Regions from separate parts of the Serratia sp. L9 genome, predicted to be linked through region 2. Evidence: predicted binding sites of a transcription regulator. Region 2 holds the regulator's gene; each other region holds the start of a gene.

Region 1 (5,740 bases), 990 kb from region 2:
TCGCCTTCCTGCTCACGCCCGCTGCTGATATGCAGCAGGTAGAGCGGCTTGGTTGGCGCTTTATCCGCTGCCAGACGAATCAAGGTGGTTTCCGCTGCCAGGCTTTCGGTCAGATGCAGGAAAATCTCTGGCTGGACAGCTTCCGGTAACCTTTGCTGCGATCCATACGCAACCAGCTCCAACTGATAGCCGCCAAGATCATCATCACTCAATTGCGGGCAGAAACGCCCATCGACAAACACCAGGCGGTAAGCGTCTATTTCCAGCGCGAGCGAATCACGCTGCGCGACACTAAGCACTTTGCCCGAAGGTTCCAGAAAGCGTTGGGCCAACAAGCCTTCCAACGGAGTATATTTCCAGTTCTCATGCTTGCGGGTCGGCCAGCCAAGGCGCAGGGCCTGTTGCCAGTGCGCCATAGCGTGAGCCGAACGTTCGCCACCCCGGGTTTCAAACAGGCTGTACATCTGCTGCAGCGCCTGCGAATTATTGTTGGTCGGAAAGCCAGCCATAACCCTGCTCCTCCAACTGTTTCACCAAAGAAAAATCACCGGACTTGACGATCCGCCCCTGAGAAAGAACATGCACATAGTCCGGCTTGATATAATCCAAAATACGCTGGTAGTGAGTCACAATAATAAAAGCACGCTTGCCGTCACGTAGCGAGTTAACGCCGTTAGCCACAATCTTCAGGGCATCGATATCCAGCCCAGAATCCGTTTCATCCAGAATGCAAAGATCGGGCTCCAGCGCGGCCATCTGCAAAATATCGTTGCGCTTCTTCTCTCCGCCGGAAAAACCAACGTTCACCGAGCGGGTCAACAGATCCGCAGGCATATTCAGCAACTCAATTTTCTGCTCAATAAAATCGGCGAAATCGAAGCGGTCGAGCGCTTCCTGCCCACGGTATTTGCGCACCGCATTTACCGATGTCTGCAAGAAGAAATGATTACTGACGCCGGGGATCTCCACCGGATATTGAAACGCCAGAAATACCCCCTCTCCGGCACGCTCCTCCGGATCCAGGCTCAGCAGATCTTTCCCTTTAAAGCTCACTTCCCCCTCAAGGACTTCATACTCTTCGCGCCCGGCCAGCGTCGCGGAAAGCGTGCTTTTCCCGGAACCATTCGGCCCCATGATGGCATGTACCTCACCAGGCTTGATCTCCAGGCTGAGTCCCTTGAGGATCTCGTTGCCTTCTGCGCTGACTTTCAAATTCTTGATACTTAACATGCTGTGTCCTCTGGTGGCGCTGCTGCGCCAAAAAATCTGCGGCTTAACCGACGCTGTGTTCCAGGCTGATCGCCAGTAATTTCTGCGCCTCTACGGCAAATTCCAGCGGCAGCTCGGAGAATACGTCTTTACAGAAACCGTTAACGATCATTGAAATGGCGTCATCTTCACTGATGCCACGCTGCAGGCAGTAAAACAGTTGGTCGTCGCCAATTTTCGAGGTGGTCGCTTCGTGTTCCAACTGGGCGCTATTATTACGCGCCTCCACATAAGGGAAGGTATGCGCCCCGCTGTCCGGCCCGATCAGCATGGAGTCGCATTGGGTAAAGTTACGGGCGTTTTCCGCGCCAGGCAGGATTTTCACCAAGCCACGATAGGTATTCTGGCTATGCCCGGCCGAGATACCTTTGGCGATGATGGTGGATTTGGTGTTCTTGCCAATGTGGATCATCTTGGTGCCGGTATCCGCCTGCTGATAGCCGCTGGTCAGTGCCACAGAGAAAAACTCGCCGATAGAGTTATCGCCCTGCAGGATCACGCTTGGGTATTTCCAGGTGATGGCTGAGCCGGTTTCCGACTGCGTCCAGGACATTTTGGAACCCGCCCCTTCACACAACGCACGTTTAGTGACGAAGTTAAGAATGCCCCCTTGCTTTCACCGCCGCCAGCAAACCAGTTTTGCACCGTTGAATACTTCACCTCGGCATCTTTATGCAGGATCACTTCCACCACTGCGGCGTGCAACTGGTAACTGTCGCGCACTGGCGCAGAGCAGCCTTCGATATAACTGACATAGCTGCCTTCATCGGCGATCAGGATAGTGCGTTCAAACTGGCCGGTTTTTGCTGCGTTGATACGAAAATAGGTAGACAGCTCCATCGGGCAGCGAACGCCTTTCGGCACATAGACAAAAGTGCCATCAGAGGCCACGGCAGCATTGAGGGCGGCAAAGAAATTGTCATTATAGGGCACCACACGGCCTAAATACTGGCGCACCAGGTCCGGGTGTTCCTGAATGGCTTCGCCGAACGAACAGAAGATCACGCCGCTTTCTGCCAGCTTCTCACGATAGGTGGTAGCGACGGAAACGGAGTCAAAGATGGCATCCACAGCGACTTCGCTACCTTCACGCACCGGCACACCAAGCTGGTTGAACGCCAATTCGACCTCGCTGGTCAGGTAACTGTTTTCCGCCGCCGCACCGGGCTGCTGCTGCGCACCTGGCTGAGAGCCACAAGCGTCATCGCAACTGCCACAAGACGGTGCCGAATAATAGCTGTAATCCTGATAATTGAGTTTGTCATAGTTGGCTTTCAGCCAATGCGGCTCTTCCATCTGCAACCAGGCGCGGTAAGCTTCCAGGCGGAACTCCAGCATCCAATCAGGCTCGTTGCGCTTGGCTGAAATCGCTCGCACCACGTCTTCATTGATGCCTTTGGCTAACTCATCGGTTGCCAGTTGGGTGAAGAACCCCTCTTTGTAACGCCCCTCGCTGACCCAAGCCTGTACATCATCAGGAACTTCTACATTGCTTCGTGTCATATTGATTGCATCGCTTAAACGCCAAAACTCTCACCACACCCGCAGGCGTTCTGAGCTTTAGGGTTGTTGAATTTGAACATCTGATTCAGCCCATCACGGACAAAATCTACCGTGGTGCCATCAATAAACGGCATCGCTTTCAGCGGAACATACAGCGCTGCCCCACCGCGTTCGAACAGCAGGTCGTCGCTGGCAGGCTCGCGGGTGAGATCCAGCACGTAGGCAAACCCCGCACAGCCAGACTGCTTGACCCCAAGCTGCAACCCTTTAACCTGCGGATCCTGCTGCATTAATTTGAGTATCTGTTGCACGGCACTGTCGCTCAGCGAAATACCTTGCCAGACATTGTCTTCCAACGAGAAAGTACCGACATCTTCCATTTGCATAGGGCCTACCTCATGCTCGCGTTTCACCACAGCCAATCTGGGTTACTCATATGTTAGTGATAACGATTATCACTTCAACCGTTTGTTTTGCGGGGGTATCTGCCAGAAGCACGGATTTTTGCTTCGCAGTGCGGCAAGCTTGCGGGATATCCGTGTTATCCAGCGCGGGAAAGCAGAAAAGAATTATTTATATCCACATGAATTTATTACACTTCACGCTTCACCGTACGCCTCACCCCGGTGGCCCGGCTGCATTACACCGCCGGACAAACTGTCTGTTTTAAACATTCATAGGAAATACCTATTTCTGAATCTTGTCTGTCTAATTAATGCGCTTTACTGCCTTAAGTTTAGTCGTTACTGCACTTTTGGCCCACTCCCCCGCCAATCATCCCTAGAGAAAAAATGCCAAAGAGCATTGATCATCGCCACATCTACAAATATGATAATGATTATCATTAAGCTTTAATTGAGCGTGGACAGATGAATATCTCGATGAATGCCTGGTTACTTAGCAAAATTGATGACTACAAGTTCAAAATCCGTGATGTCACGGTGGATTTCTATATGGCGGAGGCGGCATTAAGGCGGACAGAATGCAACATCAATCATTTGAAGCAATACAACGCGGTCAGCCTCAGCATGGCCAATCTGTGCCTGGAAAATGGCGATGATGAAAGCTATCTGCATGCACTGAATAAACTGCACAACCGGCTGATCGTTGAGATCAATAATCCACAACGTTGCCAGCTATTCCGCGTTCAGAGCTACCATTTTGCACGACACACGTTGACACTGATTTGCCAGAAATACTCAATGGAAGGCGTGTGGGAGAAAGCGACGGCTTTTCAGAAGGATTTTGTGAAACGGGTGCCGTTTCAGCTATAAAATGCCCGCAAGCCGAAACCTGCGGGTTTTATTTTACTCAAGTACCGCCGTGGTCAGGCGCGAGGTACAGCACAGACGATCGCGATCGTCGAAGATTTCGATCTGCCAGACCTGATTGCGGCGGCCAACATGCAGTGCACGGCAAACGCCGCGCACCTGCCCTTTGAACACCGCCCGAATGTGGTTGGCGTTGATTTCAAGCCCCACCACTTTTTGCTCCCCTTCGGTACACAGATAACCGGCCATTGAGCCCATCGACTCTGCCAGCACTACCGAAGCCCCGCCGTGTAACAGGCCGAACGGCTGTGTCGTCCGGTTATCAACCGGCATAACCGCTTCCAGATAGTCATCCGCCATGCAGGTAAATTCAATCCCCACATGGCCAACCATACAGCCTTCACCAGTCTGGTTAAGTTTTTCCAGCGTTGTTTCACGTTTCCACAGCTTCACGCAATCATCTCCAACAGAGCTTGTAACGGATGCCGCACGCCATTGCCTTCAATGCGTTTCACCTGGCTGCGGCAAGAGTAACCGGTCGCCAGACAACGTTGCCGTGGCAAGCGTTGCAGCGCCTGGTGCCATGATAACTCATAAATGCCCAGCGAATTTTGCAGGTTTTTGGCTTCGTGGCCATAAGTGCCGGCCATGCCGCAACAGCCGACGTTGACATTCTCCAGTTTGGCTCCAAACCGGGAAAAATGGCGGCCCATTGCTGCGCGCTGGTCGGTAACGCGGTGCTTTCGGTGCAATGGCCAAACAGATACCAGGCCTCGCCCGTTGCCTGTTGCTCCGCACGCTCTGCCAGCAATGGCTGCAGCCACTCATGCACCAGTTGCACCTGGAAATCACCGCGAGAATCACCGAGGATCTCCTGATACTCATCGCGGTAGCACAGCACCAGCGCAGGATCGACCCCGACCATAGGTATGCCAAGCTTAGCCACGCGGTTGAGGAAATCGGCTGTCTTACGTGCCGTTTTGGCAAACCGCGTCAGGAAACCTTTTATGTGCTGCGCTTTGCCGTTTGGTGAGAATGGCAACAGGACCGGCTTGTAGCCCAGCTTATCCACCAGCCGCACAAAATCTGCAACCACTTGCGCATCGTAATAACTGGTAAAGGGATCCTGAACTACCAGCACATGCTGTTCACGCTGCGCCTCTCCCAAAGCCTCGAGTTGTTCAAGCGTCATGCTAAAAGCGCTATGGCCCGAAAGCTGCTGGCGCAACGTCGGGCTGGAAAGCAGGGGCAAGTCCACCATGCCGATACTGCTGCGGCTTAGTTCGCGTACCCAAGGCTGTTTAAAGAAGAAATTAAACACCTGCGGCGCTTTCGCCATCAGCGGGGTGTAACTTTCCACGCCAGCAACCATATAGTCACGTACCGGGCGCAGATAGCGGGTGTGGTAGAGCTGTAAGAAGCGGGAGCGGAAGCCCGGCACGTCGATCTTGATCGGGCATTGGGTAGAACAGGCTTTACAGGCAAGGCAGCCTGACATCGCTTCTTTTACTTCATGGGAGAAGTCATATTCCCCTTTGCTGGCATGCCAGCTATTACGGGTTTTCTCGATCATGGCACGGAAACTGAGGCGCTGTTGCGGTAGCTGTTTTTCCAGTGCTACCGGATCGACGCCTTGGTCAGCCAGCAGGCGTAACCATTCACGTACCAGCGCCGCGCGGCCTTTCGGCGAGTGAATA
Region 2 (5,740 bases):
GGAAGCTGGCAAAGGCATCCTGGATCTGAGTAAAGAAGACAAGCCATGGGCCAAGTCTGAAGTGTGCCAGGCGATGATCAAAGACGGCAAAGTGGAAGATATGGAGCACTTGCCGAGCTACTTTGGTCTGGAAGTCAGCCAACTGGTGAAAGCGCATGGTATTGACAGAATGCAAGCGTGGCAGGATGGCCTGAAAGACGCCAAAAATGCCCAAGCCTTCGCCACCAAGAATGTTGCGGTCAACTTCTGGGATACTCTGTATTGGGGCGGGTTCGACTCGGCTAATGACTGGGCGAACAAAGGCTACGACGTGGTGATCTCCAACCCAGACTATGTCTACATGGATTTCCCTTATGAAGTGAGTCCGGACGAGCATGGCTATTACTGGGGCACCCGTTTCAGTGACGAGCAGAAGATCTTCAGCTTCGCGCCAAACAACCTGCCGCAGAACGCCGAAACGTCGGTTGACCGTGACGGCAACCACTTCACGGCCAAGAGCGACAAACCATGGCCAGGTGCCTATGGCCTCTCTGCTCAACTGTGGAGTGAAGTGGTGCGTACCGACCAGCAAATGGAATATATGATTTACCCACGTGCGCTGTCTGTAGCAGAACGTGCATGGCACCGTGCGAGCTGGGAACAGGATTACCAAGCTGGCCGTGAGTACAAAGGTGGTGAAACCCATCTGGTTGATACTAAAACCCTGGATAAGGATTGGCTGCGCTTCGCCAACCTGGTCGGGCAACGGGAACTGGCCAAATTGGATAAAGGTGGCGTGAGCTATCGCCTGCCGGTACCAGGAGCACGCATTATCGGTGGCAAACTGGAAGCGAACATTTCGCTGCCGGGCCTGGGGATTGAATACTCTACCGATGGTGGAAAACAGTGGCAGCGTTACGATGATAAAGCGCGCCCTGCGGTGACTGGGGACGTTCAAATCCGTGCGATCAGCCCGGACGGCAAACGCTTCAGCCGCGCTGAACCCGTTAAGGCATAAGCCTGAAGGAAGCCCGTCTGCGTGTCGGCGGATGGGCTTGATACCCGTTGTCTCTCAAGCCGTAGTGTCGTTAGCTGCTCCCAATGACCAGGTTCATCCGTGGCGTTGGTCCTAAGGGATGCGCAAGCGCGCCAACTTGAAACTCATCGGGTATATCGTTAAGTGTTGTAAGAAAGAAGTACTGCAAGTGCCAGATTTTAAGTCATCATTTTCCCCGGGCCTGTCCGGGGATTTTTTTGTCTGAAATATTAGGCATAAAAAAACCGCCGTAAAAAAGGCGGTTTCTGTGTCTGGCGAACCAGTCTTATTTTTTGTCGTGCAACGTTTCGTTTTCGCGGCAATCACCGGTTTCACAGTGGCCGTACAGATACAGGCTGTGATTGGTGAGCTTGATGCCGTGTTGCTTGGCAATATCACGCTGGCGAACTTCGATAGACTCATCGCTGAACTCGATAACCTTGCCGCAATCCAGGCAAATCAGGTGATCGTGGTGATGTTGCTGGGTCAGTTCGAATACGGACTTGCCGCCTTCAAAATTGTGACGGGTGACAATACCCGCGTCATCAAACTGGTTCAGCACGCGGTAAACCGTGGCCAGGCCAATTTCTTCACCCATATCTATCAGTTTTTTGTACAGATCTTCCGCACTGACGTGATGGCATTCCGGATCCTGCAAAACTTCCAGAATTTTGAGTCGCGGAAGCGTGACTTTTAAGCCAGCCTTCTTCAATGCGGTGTTGTTGTCAGTCATGCGGATTCAGTCCTGTTACTGTGCTAATCAAGTTGAGGCGTTTTCGCCTATGGCATCGGTCAGCACAAAGGGTTAATTGCGTCTCATTATAGAACCGGTTGCCGTAAATAGGAACCGCCGGTTGTTAACAAAGATATCTTTGTACTCTTATACGTTACATATGCAACGTCTTGATGGGTGGGATAAACCGATATCTCAGTCTACCGGAGTGACGTGAAAAGTTAAAAACTTGTGGTATCTATTATTATAATCCGTGATACCGATAACAGTCCACATACCCGTCGTCTTTCAAGCTGCAGCGTTGTTACCTGCACTCAATGACCAGGTCCATCCGTGGGCCTGGCCCTGTAAGGGCCGCTGCAAGCAGCGTTCAAATCTGTTCCAGACAGATTTGTCACCCCGGTGACTCACCGTAGCAAGCGCCGGGGGATGAAAGAACTGGGTACCTGGCTGCAACGCGAAATCCATAGGTATGTCAGTAATGCATTTTACCTTACGGAGCGTTGGTAGAGGCTGCAGGTTTAACCGATAATTTCGGCCAGGCTAAGTTCTTCACCAATCTGCTTAACCCAGGCTTCTACACGTTCGTTGGTCAGTTCAGGCTGACGGTCTTCGTCAATGGCAAGACCGACAAAGTGGTGATCGTCTGCCAGACCTTTGGACGCTTCGAAATGGTAGCCTTTGGTTGGCCAATGGCCGACGATGGCGGCACCGCGTGGTTCAATGATATCGCGGATAGTGCCCATCGCATCGCAGAAATATTCCGCGTAGTCTTCCTGATCGCCACAGCCGAACAGCGCTACCAATTTGCCATTGAAGTCGATGTCTTCCAGCGTCGGGAAGAAATCATCCCAGTCACATTGGGCTTCGCCGTAGTACCAGGTCGGGATACCAAGCAGCAGGATATCGAACGCTTCCAGATCTTCTTTACTGCTTTTGGCAATGTCGCGGATTTCTGCGACGTCGTTACCGTATTTTTGGTGAAGATGTTTTTGGATCATCTTGGCAATGTTTTCGGTATTGCCAGTATCGCTGCCAAAGAAAATGCCTACATGAGCCATATTACAGATAACCTTTTAATTCAATGGATTGTATTGCGTAAACGCGGCGTAAGGCGCTGCCATGGGCACTGAACCTCACCCGTAAATGCGTATCATGCCAGAAATTTGCCCTGGGGTTTTATCACGTTTATGCGATGCCCTGGGATCTAAATAACAGTGGGGTTGATCTGGCGTCATCCTTAACGCCGTGCCGCGCCTGCGGCAGTAGAGATCATGGTTCTGGCTGTTCTTCCGCCAGTTTTGCCAGCAGCATCTGTTCAATTAATTCGCTGCGACTGATATTGCGCTGGTCCGCCAGTTTATTCAGAGCATCTACCGCGTCCGCGTTGATTTTCAGCTCCACACGCCGTAAACCTCGCACTTTGTCACGCCGTAGCTGATTGCGCTTATTGATTCTAAGCTGTTCATCACGGGAAAGCGGGTTGGTTTTCGGGCGCCCCGGGCGGCGTTCATCTGCGAACAGATCCAGCGTCGTGCGATCCGTTTGTTCTTTTGCCATTGTTGCGCTACTGCAAGGGGGTTTGCATCAAAAAACGTTTTCACGCTTCCGGACGGTTCGGTTAACACAATTCGGGCCAATAAACCCTAACCCAAATTTACCGCCAGCCAGACGCTGATACCTACGTTGGACATGGTGGCAAAATCATAGCGCGCCATATTACCCCAGCAGATGGAGGGACGACAATGCTTAACTTGGCCGAAAACGCGCTAAGCCATTCTCTTTAGCGCGTTTTTTCGCCAGTTAAGATTCAGGCCTGGTCAATAAAGCGGTGGATGGCCCGTAATACCGCCTCGGGTTTCTCGGCATGAACCCAATGGCCACTACCAGCGACGACGTACGCACGAGCCTGAGGGAATTGGCGAGCGATGTCATCCCGGTAACTGTCTTGTACATACGGGGATAGCCCACCACGGATAAACAGCGTCGGATGTGGCCAAGGGGGATTTCCTGCCAGCCGATGATATTGGCGTATTGTTCAATCAACACCGGCAGATTGAAACGCCAACTTCCCGCATGGAAAGATTTCAGCAGGAACTGGATCACACCTTCTTCATCCAGCGTTTCACGCATCAACTGGGCAGCTTGTTGACGCTGAGTTATGCCTGCTTCGGTGACGCTCAGCAGAGCGGTAAAAATCTGGTCATGGCGGCGGGTATTGTAGTCCACAGGGGCGATATCGATCGCCACCAGCCGCTCGATTCGATCGGGGGCGATTGCCGTCAGTGCCATTGCCGCTTTCCCGCCCATCGAGTGGCCGATAACAATGGCTTTCTCTATCCGTAAATCATCTAGCAGCGTCAAAAGATCTTGCGCCATCGCCGGGTAGGTCATTTCTTCAGCGCGAGGGGAAAGCCCGTGATTGCGCAGATCGACTTTGATGACACGGTGATGTTGGCTCAGATCGCGGGCCAGCACGCCCAGGTTATCCAGATTGCCGAACAGACCGTGGATCAACACCACCGGAAGGGTTGCCGGCATAGCGGCCTCTGCGGCCAACGATTGATAATGTAATTTCATGGTGAAGTTTATAATTTGCAGGTAGCCCATTAGGTTACCACGATTAACCAGACCCGTCGTCTCCCGGGCTGCCAGCCTCAATTCATCGGCGCTGGTTTGAGATAAGCAATGCCTTCTTCCTCATACAGGCCATAAATCATTTGCAGCAGCGTCTTGATGTCCTCAGATTCATCCAGCAGCCGGGTGCTCATGATGATGGGGGAAACCAGATACTGCTCATTCAATGCCTTGTAGATCACATCCCGGCGCTGCAGGCTGTGCAGGCAGTTAGGCACCAACGTGATACCTTCGCCTGCGGCGACTAATCCCAGAGCCACCTGAAGTTCCCGAACCTCCATGATCTTCTGGGGTTCCAGAGCGCGATCGCGAAATGTCGCCAGAACTTGATCGGCAAAGCTTGGCCGAGGCGCCTGCGGATAAACAATCAGCGTTTCGGATTGCAGGTTGCGCAGCGTTAATTCTGACGCATTCGCCAGCGGATGGTCGGCAGCTAAAGCCGCCATCAGGATCTCGTCGCGTAAAATAATGCGGCGAACGTTGGCGTCTTCATAACGGATACGGCCAAATCCCACATCGATTCTTCCCTCTTTCAGCGCCTGGATCTGCTCCATGGTGGTCATTTCCAGCAGGCTCATGGCTACTTCAGGGTGTTGAGTCCGGAAGCGGCGGATAAGCCGCGGCAAAATCCCGTAGAGCGTAGAGGCAACAAAGCCAATCGTCAGTGAACGATCCAACTGACCAACGCGCTGGGTCATCGATTTAAGTTCAACGCTCTGGGCCAGAAATTGCCGTGCGTGTCCGTAGAAGAAACGGCCTGCCTCGGTCAGTTTGAGCGGGCGGGCACCCCGTTCAAACAGTGATACCCCCAAATCAAGCTCCAACTGCTGGATCTGTCGGCTGAGCGGCGGCTGGCTGATATGCAGCCTTTCGGCTGCGCGGCTGAAGTTCTGCTCTTCGGCGACGGCAATAAAATAGCGTAAATGACGCAGCTCCATAACTATGCCTTTAAGGTATCAAGATGATGCAAAATCGGTGTTAGACGCCAGCATATGTTGAATATATGGTCGTATACAACCTGATTCTGACAACTTTGATACTGTAAAAATATGATTAAATCTATTGAAACTCTGCTGCTGGATGTTCCGGCAATCCGCCCTCACCGCTTGTCGGTGGCGACGGTGAATGTTCAGACTCTGGTGCTGGTCCGTGTGCTGTGTGAGGACGGTATCGAAGGCTGGGGCGAAGCGACCACCATCGGTGGCCTGAGCTACGGCGAAGAAAGCCCGGAAAGTGTGAAAGTGAACATCGATACCTACCTGACGCCATTGCTGGTTGGAATGGATGCCACCCAGGTGGCACCGGCCATGGCCAGATTACGCAAATCGATTCAGGGTAACCGTTTTGCCAAATGT
Region 3 (5,740 bases), 1.6 Mb from region 2:
CCGCCCCGCTCCACTTGGCCCCATCCCACGCCAGCAACTGGCGTTTGGCATCCCACGGCTTGCCTGAAGGATCGGCAGAGGCACGGTTATACAGAATGCGGCGGTTGAGCGGCCATGCCCAGGCCCAGCCCAGCGTATTGCCCAGGCCAGAAGGATCGGCATTGTCGCGGCGTGCCATCTGGTTGCCCGCAGGCGTCCAGCTACCGGCAAAGATCCAGCAGCCACTTGAGGTGGTGCCGTCATCGCGCAGGTGTGCGAAGGTGCTGAGCTGCTCGCCTTTCTTCGCCAGCACTTTGCCTTCAGGATCCAGAACATCGGCCAACGCACGGCCATTGCTCTCCATCGCCACTTCTTCCGGTGCCGGGTTGTCTGGCGTCTGGTAATTCCAACTCATGTTCAGCACTTGCTCAGGCACCGCACCGCCGTCTTGGGTATACATCGCGCGCAGGCGCATCAGCAACCCTGCCAGGATTTCACCGTCATTCAGCGCTTCACCCGGGGCATCGGCCCCTTTCCAGTGCCATTGCAGCCAACGGCCAGAGTTGACGATCGAACCGTTTTCCTCAGCAAAGCAGGTGGATGGCAGGCGGAACACTTCGGTTTGGATTTTCGAAGGATCGACTTCATTGAACTCACCGTGGTTCTGCCAGAAGTTGGCGGTTTCGGTGTTCAGTGGATCGATGGTCACCAGGAACTTCAGTTTGGCCAGCGAGGCCACCACTTTGTTCTTGTTCGGGAACGAAGCAACCGGGTTAAAGCCCTGGCAGATATAGCCGTTGACCTTACCTTGCGACATCATCTCGAAATACTGCAGGACGTCGTAGCCTTTGTCCCACTTCGGCAACCAGTCAAAGCCCCAGCTGTTTTCCTTCTGTGCCTTATCACCGTAGAAGCTCTTCATCAGGCTGACGAAGAATTTCGGGTAGTTGCCCCAGTAGTTAACCTGGTCTGGCAGCGTCGCCTTCGGCGTATTGGCTTTCAGGTAGGTGTCCAGATCGGCCTGTTTCTCGGAGGGCAGCGTCAGATAGCCCGGCAGGCTTTGCGACAGCAGGCCGAGATCGGTCAACCCCTGGATATTGGAGTGGCCACGCAGTGCGTTCACACCGCCGCCCGCCATGCCCATGTTACCGAGCAGCAGCTGGATCATCGCCATGGTACGGATGTTCTGCGAACCCACCGAGTGCTGTGTCCAACCCAGGGCATACAGGAACGACGCCGTCTTGTTGTGGGCGCTGGTTTCTGCGATATATTCGCAAACCTTGAGGAAATCTTCGGTTGGCGTGCCGCAGATGTTGGTCACCACCTCTGGCGTATAACGGCTGACATGCTGTTTCAGCATATTCCATACGCAGCGGGGATCCTGGAGCGTGAGATCGCGCTTGGCAAAGCCATTCTCATCCAGTTGGTAGTTCCAGGTGGTTTTATCGTACTTGCGGGTATCTGCGTCGTAACCGCTGAACAGGCCATCGTCAAAGGCAAAATCTTCCCGCACCAGCAGGCTGGCGTTGGTATAGGCGTTGACGTATTCGGCGTTGATCTTGTTGTTGGTGATCAGGTACAGCAAGACGCCCGACAGGAAAGCAATGTCGGTACCGGAACGAATCGGCGCATAGAAATCCGCCACCGACGCGGTACGGGTAAAGCGCGGATCGATCACGATCAACTTGGCTTTATTATGGATTTTGGCTTCCATCGCCCAGCGGAATCCCACTGGATGCGCTTCTGCCGCATTACCGCCCATAACAACAACCAAATCGGCGTTTTTGATATCAACCCAGTGGTTGGTCATCGCACCGCGACCAAATGTTGGAGCAAGACTTGCTACCGTTGGTCCGTGTCAGACACGCGCCTGGTTATCTACGGCAAGCATGCCGAGAGCGCGACTAAATTTTTGGGTCAGGTATCCGGTTTCGTTGCTGGAGGCTGAAGCACATAGCATGCCGGTCGTCAGCCAACGGTTGACGGTAACGCCTTGTTCGTTGGTTTTAACGAAGTTGGCATCACGGTCTTCTTTCATGAGTTTAGCGATACGGGTGAAGGCGTCGTCCCAACTGATCCGTTGCCATTTGTCGGAGCCGGGAGCGCGATATTCTGGGTATTGGAGGCGGCTTTCGCTGTGGATGAAGTCCACCAGGCCAGCACCTTTCGGGCAAAGTGCACCACGGTTTACCGGATGATCCGGATCCCCTTCGATGTGGAAAATACTTTCTTTGGCGTTTTTAGCGCCATCACCAAGGCTGTACATCAACAGCCCACAGCCGACGGAACAATATGTACAGGTATTACGGGTTTCACGGGCGCGCAGCAGTTTGTACTGCCGGGTTTCCGCTAACGCCACCGCCGGGTTAAAACCCAGCGCGGCTACCGTCGTCCCTGCCATACCGCCAGCGCAGATCTTAAAGAACTGCCTTCTGCTGACCTGCATGGAGGTCTCCTTTCACTCTGGTTGTCACATTGTTTCAAATGGCGCTTTCCCCTCAAAGCGGGAAGCGCTAATATCACTAAAATTCTTATTTGGTTTGGCCAAAAGGCCGTAACGACGCTGCAATATTACCATAACATACGTGTGGTTGTTACAAACAGGTGCCATTTTAGTGAACAAATTTAACCAAGAACAGACCCTGAATGAGACCGAGCTCACAGGCTTGATCAAGGCCCCGGTATACCAACGCGGGCAATTGGACACCGCGCAGCACGATTGGCTGGCACAAGAGGTGCCCGTCGCTCTGGTCTATAACGGTATTTCCCACGTGGTGATGATGTGTACGCCAAAGGATCTGGAGGCGTTCGCCCTGGGTTTCTCCCTGTCAGAAGGCATTATCGAATCACCACAAGATATTTACAGTATAGAGACTAATCCGACCTGTAACGGTCTGGAGGTGCAGATTGAGCTTTCCAGCCGCCGTTTTACCGGCCTGAAAGAGCGCCGACGCGCTATGGCAGGCCGCACTGGCTGCGGCGTTTGTGGCATTGAGCAATTGGCAGACATCTTCCGCCCGGTGACGCCTTTACCCTTCACCCAGAACTTCTCGCTGAGCAATCTCGACCATGCCCTCGGCCAATTGCGCCAGATCCAAAACGTTGGCCAACTTACCGGATGTACCCACGCGGCAAGCTGGATCTCGCCGCAAGGTGAACTGATGGGGGGATGTGAAGACGTTGGCCGCCATGTGGCTCTGGACAAAATGCTCGGCATGCGCGCCGAACAGGGTTGGCAGCAAGGGGCTATTCTGGTTTCCAGCCGCGCCAGCTACGAGATGGTGCAAAAATCCGCCATGTGCGGCGCCGAGATCCTGTTTGTGGTTTCTGCTGCCACCTCGCTGGCAGTGGAAATAGCCGAACGCAGCAACCTGACACTGGTGGGATTCAGTAAACCTGGCCGGGCAACGGTGTTTACTCATCCGCAGCGCATTACCGATTAACGTATAAACCTCACAATGAGTAGGGCATTGATAATCATTTTCAATATCATTTAATTAATTATAATGCATCATACTGCTTACGCGGTGCTCACACTTTGCGCCGCCCAAAACCACTGGAGATGATGATTATGAGTTATTCACTGCCATCCCTGCCTTACGCATACGACGCACTGGAACCGCATTTCGACAAGCAGACGATGGAAATCCATCACACCAAACACCACCAGACCTACGTCAACAACGCTAACACCGTGCTGGAAGCTTACCCTGAGCTGGCTTCGCTGAGCGTAGAAGAGCTGATCCAGGATCTGGATAAAGTTCCTGCTGACAAACGCACCTTTATGCGTAACAACGCAGGCGGCCACGCTAACCACAGCCTGTTCTGGAAAGGCCTGAAAACCGGCACCACGCTGGGTGGCGATCTGAAAGCAGCTATCGAGCGCGATTTCGGCAGCGTTGAGAAATTCCAGGAAGAGTTCGAGAAAGCCGCAGCCACCCGTTTTGGTTCCGGTTGGGCCTGGCTGGTACTGAAAGGCGACAAACTGGCCGTAGTTTCTACCGCCAACCAGGATAGCCCGCTGATGGGCGAAGCCGTTTCTGGCGCTTCAGGCTTCCCGATCGTTGGCTTGGACGTGTGGGAACACGCTTACTACCTGAAATTCCAGAACCGCCGCCCAGACTACATCAAGGCATTCTGGAACGTGGTCAATTGGGACGAAGCAGCAAAACGCTTCACCGAAGCCAAAAAGTAATTCGCTTCTCCCTGATGATGCCCGCTGATGCGGGCATTTTTTTGCCTATTCACCGCTAAAGTTTAACCAATTTTTGCCGATGGTTTGTTCAATTGACCATCGCCTAAAGAAGGAAAATATCATGGCGGCACTGAAGGCATTGGCAGGAAAATTCGTTCATCTCACCGTGGGTAAAAAACTCGGTCTCGGATTTTTTCTGATGTTGTTACTGGCGATCGTTATCGCTGGCACCGGGATCTACTACCTTAATCTTATCGAATCACGCACCAACCGTATCGATTTCAGCTATCAGCTGAATGAAGAAATCAACCAGGCCAAATATAGCCGCGCCATGTATGGCCAGACTTACCAGGCCGAGCATATCAATAGCAACCGTACCCATATCGAGAATGCGGTGAAACTGATCACCCACGCTCAGAATATGGATTGGGACCGGCAGAGCCGCAAGGATCTTGAGCGCCTGGTTACCCTGATAGGGGAATACCAGCAACAGCAGCGACAGTTCGAAAAAGCCGTAGCAGAGAAAGATGCGGTACGGGCGAGTTGGAATATGTCCGAAGTACAGGATACCCTCAGCCAGGTTGAACGCCAGTTGACCAATAGCGATCTGCAACTGGCCTTTATCCAGTTGAACCAGAAACTCACCCTGATCCGTTATGGCGCACGCGGCCTGCTGCTGAGCCTGAACAGTGAAGCACAAGCTCCCCTGATGAACGCCATCGCCGACGCCCAAAGCCTGGCCAACGAACTGAACCAGCGCCTGGGTGAAAGCCAGAAACCGCTGTTACAACCCCTGATAAGTGCCTTGGAAACTTATGAAGAGCGTATTGCCGCTTATCTGCCAGCCTATGAAAAAGAGCTGAAAATCAGCCGGCAGTTAGGCAGCCGTGCCCAGGAGATCGGCACCCTGGTCACCACCTTTATGAAAGATGAGCTGGATCAGACCCACAACAATATCAATACTGCGCAACTGCAGATGACCATCACCACCCTGATTGCGATTATTGCCGGTTTGCTGGTTTCATGGCGTATCACGTTGCAGATCACCCGCCCATTACATAGCACGCTGGAGCTGGCGGAACGCATTGCCACCGGCGACCTGCGTCAGGCGCAAACCAGCACCCGCCGCGACGAACTGGGGCAGTTGCTCAATGCTGTGGCAGCGATGAGCCAGAACCTGCGCGATATGATTGAGAAAATCCAGATGGGGGTGACCCAGGTTTCCACTGCCGCGGGTGAAATCGCTGCGGGTAACACCGATCTCTCCTCGCGAACCGAACAGCAGGCCGCAGCGGTAGAAGAAACCGCCGCCAGCATGGAGCAGCTCACTGCCACGGTGAAACAGAACGCCGACAACGCCCACCATGCCAACCAACTGGCAACTGATGCCTCACAGACGGCACAACAGGGCGGTAAACTGGTCAGTAGCGTGGTCAGCACCATGCGTGATATTTCCAGCAGTTCACAGCGGATTGCCGAAATTACCACCTTGATCAATGGGATTGCCTTCCAGACCAACATTCTGGCCTTGAATGCCGCCGTCGAGGCCGCCCGTGCCGGTGAGCA

Evidence for each region. Region 2 encodes Fur, which represses iron uptake genes when iron is present. Its sites were predicted from a motif close to ATAATAATGAGAACNACTATCAA; they were not measured.
Region 1: sufA (Fe-S cluster assembly scaffold SufA) is a predicted target of Fur. The motif match lies at 3,209-3,231, and genes of this name have one in related genera.
Region 3: sodA (superoxide dismutase [Mn]) is a predicted target of Fur. The motif match lies at 3,450-3,472, and genes of this name have one in related genera.

What each region holds. Positions count from the first base shown of each region.
Region 1 is NZ_CP192591.1:4,201,209-4,206,948, forward strand. Features, by position in the region: gene sufD (Fe-S cluster assembly protein SufD) at 1-509, opposite strand, end outside; gene sufC (Fe-S cluster assembly ATPase SufC) at 484-1,230, opposite strand; partial or broken gene sufB (Fe-S cluster assembly protein SufB) at 1,274-2,772, opposite strand; gene sufA (Fe-S cluster assembly scaffold SufA) at 2,787-3,158, opposite strand; gene ACQ86O_RS20040 (hypothetical protein) at 3,642-4,046, shown strand; gene menI (1,4-dihydroxy-2-naphthoyl-CoA hydrolase) at 4,080-4,496, opposite strand; partial or broken gene ydiJ (D-2-hydroxyglutarate dehydrogenase YdiJ) at 4,493-5,740, opposite strand, start outside.
Region 2 is NZ_CP192591.1:5,193,115-5,198,854, reverse strand. Features, by position in the region: gene ACQ86O_RS24735 (beta-N-acetylhexosaminidase) at 1-997, shown strand, start outside; gene fur (ferric iron uptake transcriptional regulator) at 1,302-1,748, opposite strand; gene fldA (flavodoxin FldA) at 2,270-2,809, opposite strand; gene ybfE (LexA regulated protein) at 3,021-3,308, opposite strand; partial or broken gene ybfF (esterase) at 3,559-4,328, opposite strand; gene ACQ86O_RS24710 (LysR substrate-binding domain-containing protein) at 4,406-5,323, opposite strand; partial or broken gene ACQ86O_RS24705 (muconate/chloromuconate family cycloisomerase) at 5,435-5,740, shown strand, end outside.
Region 3 is NZ_CP192591.1:1,041,381-1,047,120, forward strand. Features, by position in the region: partial or broken gene fdnG (formate dehydrogenase-N subunit alpha) at 1-2,425, opposite strand, end outside; gene fdhD (formate dehydrogenase accessory sulfurtransferase FdhD) at 2,595-3,422, shown strand; gene sodA (superoxide dismutase [Mn]) at 3,551-4,174, shown strand; gene ACQ86O_RS04885 (methyl-accepting chemotaxis protein) at 4,296-5,740, shown strand, end outside.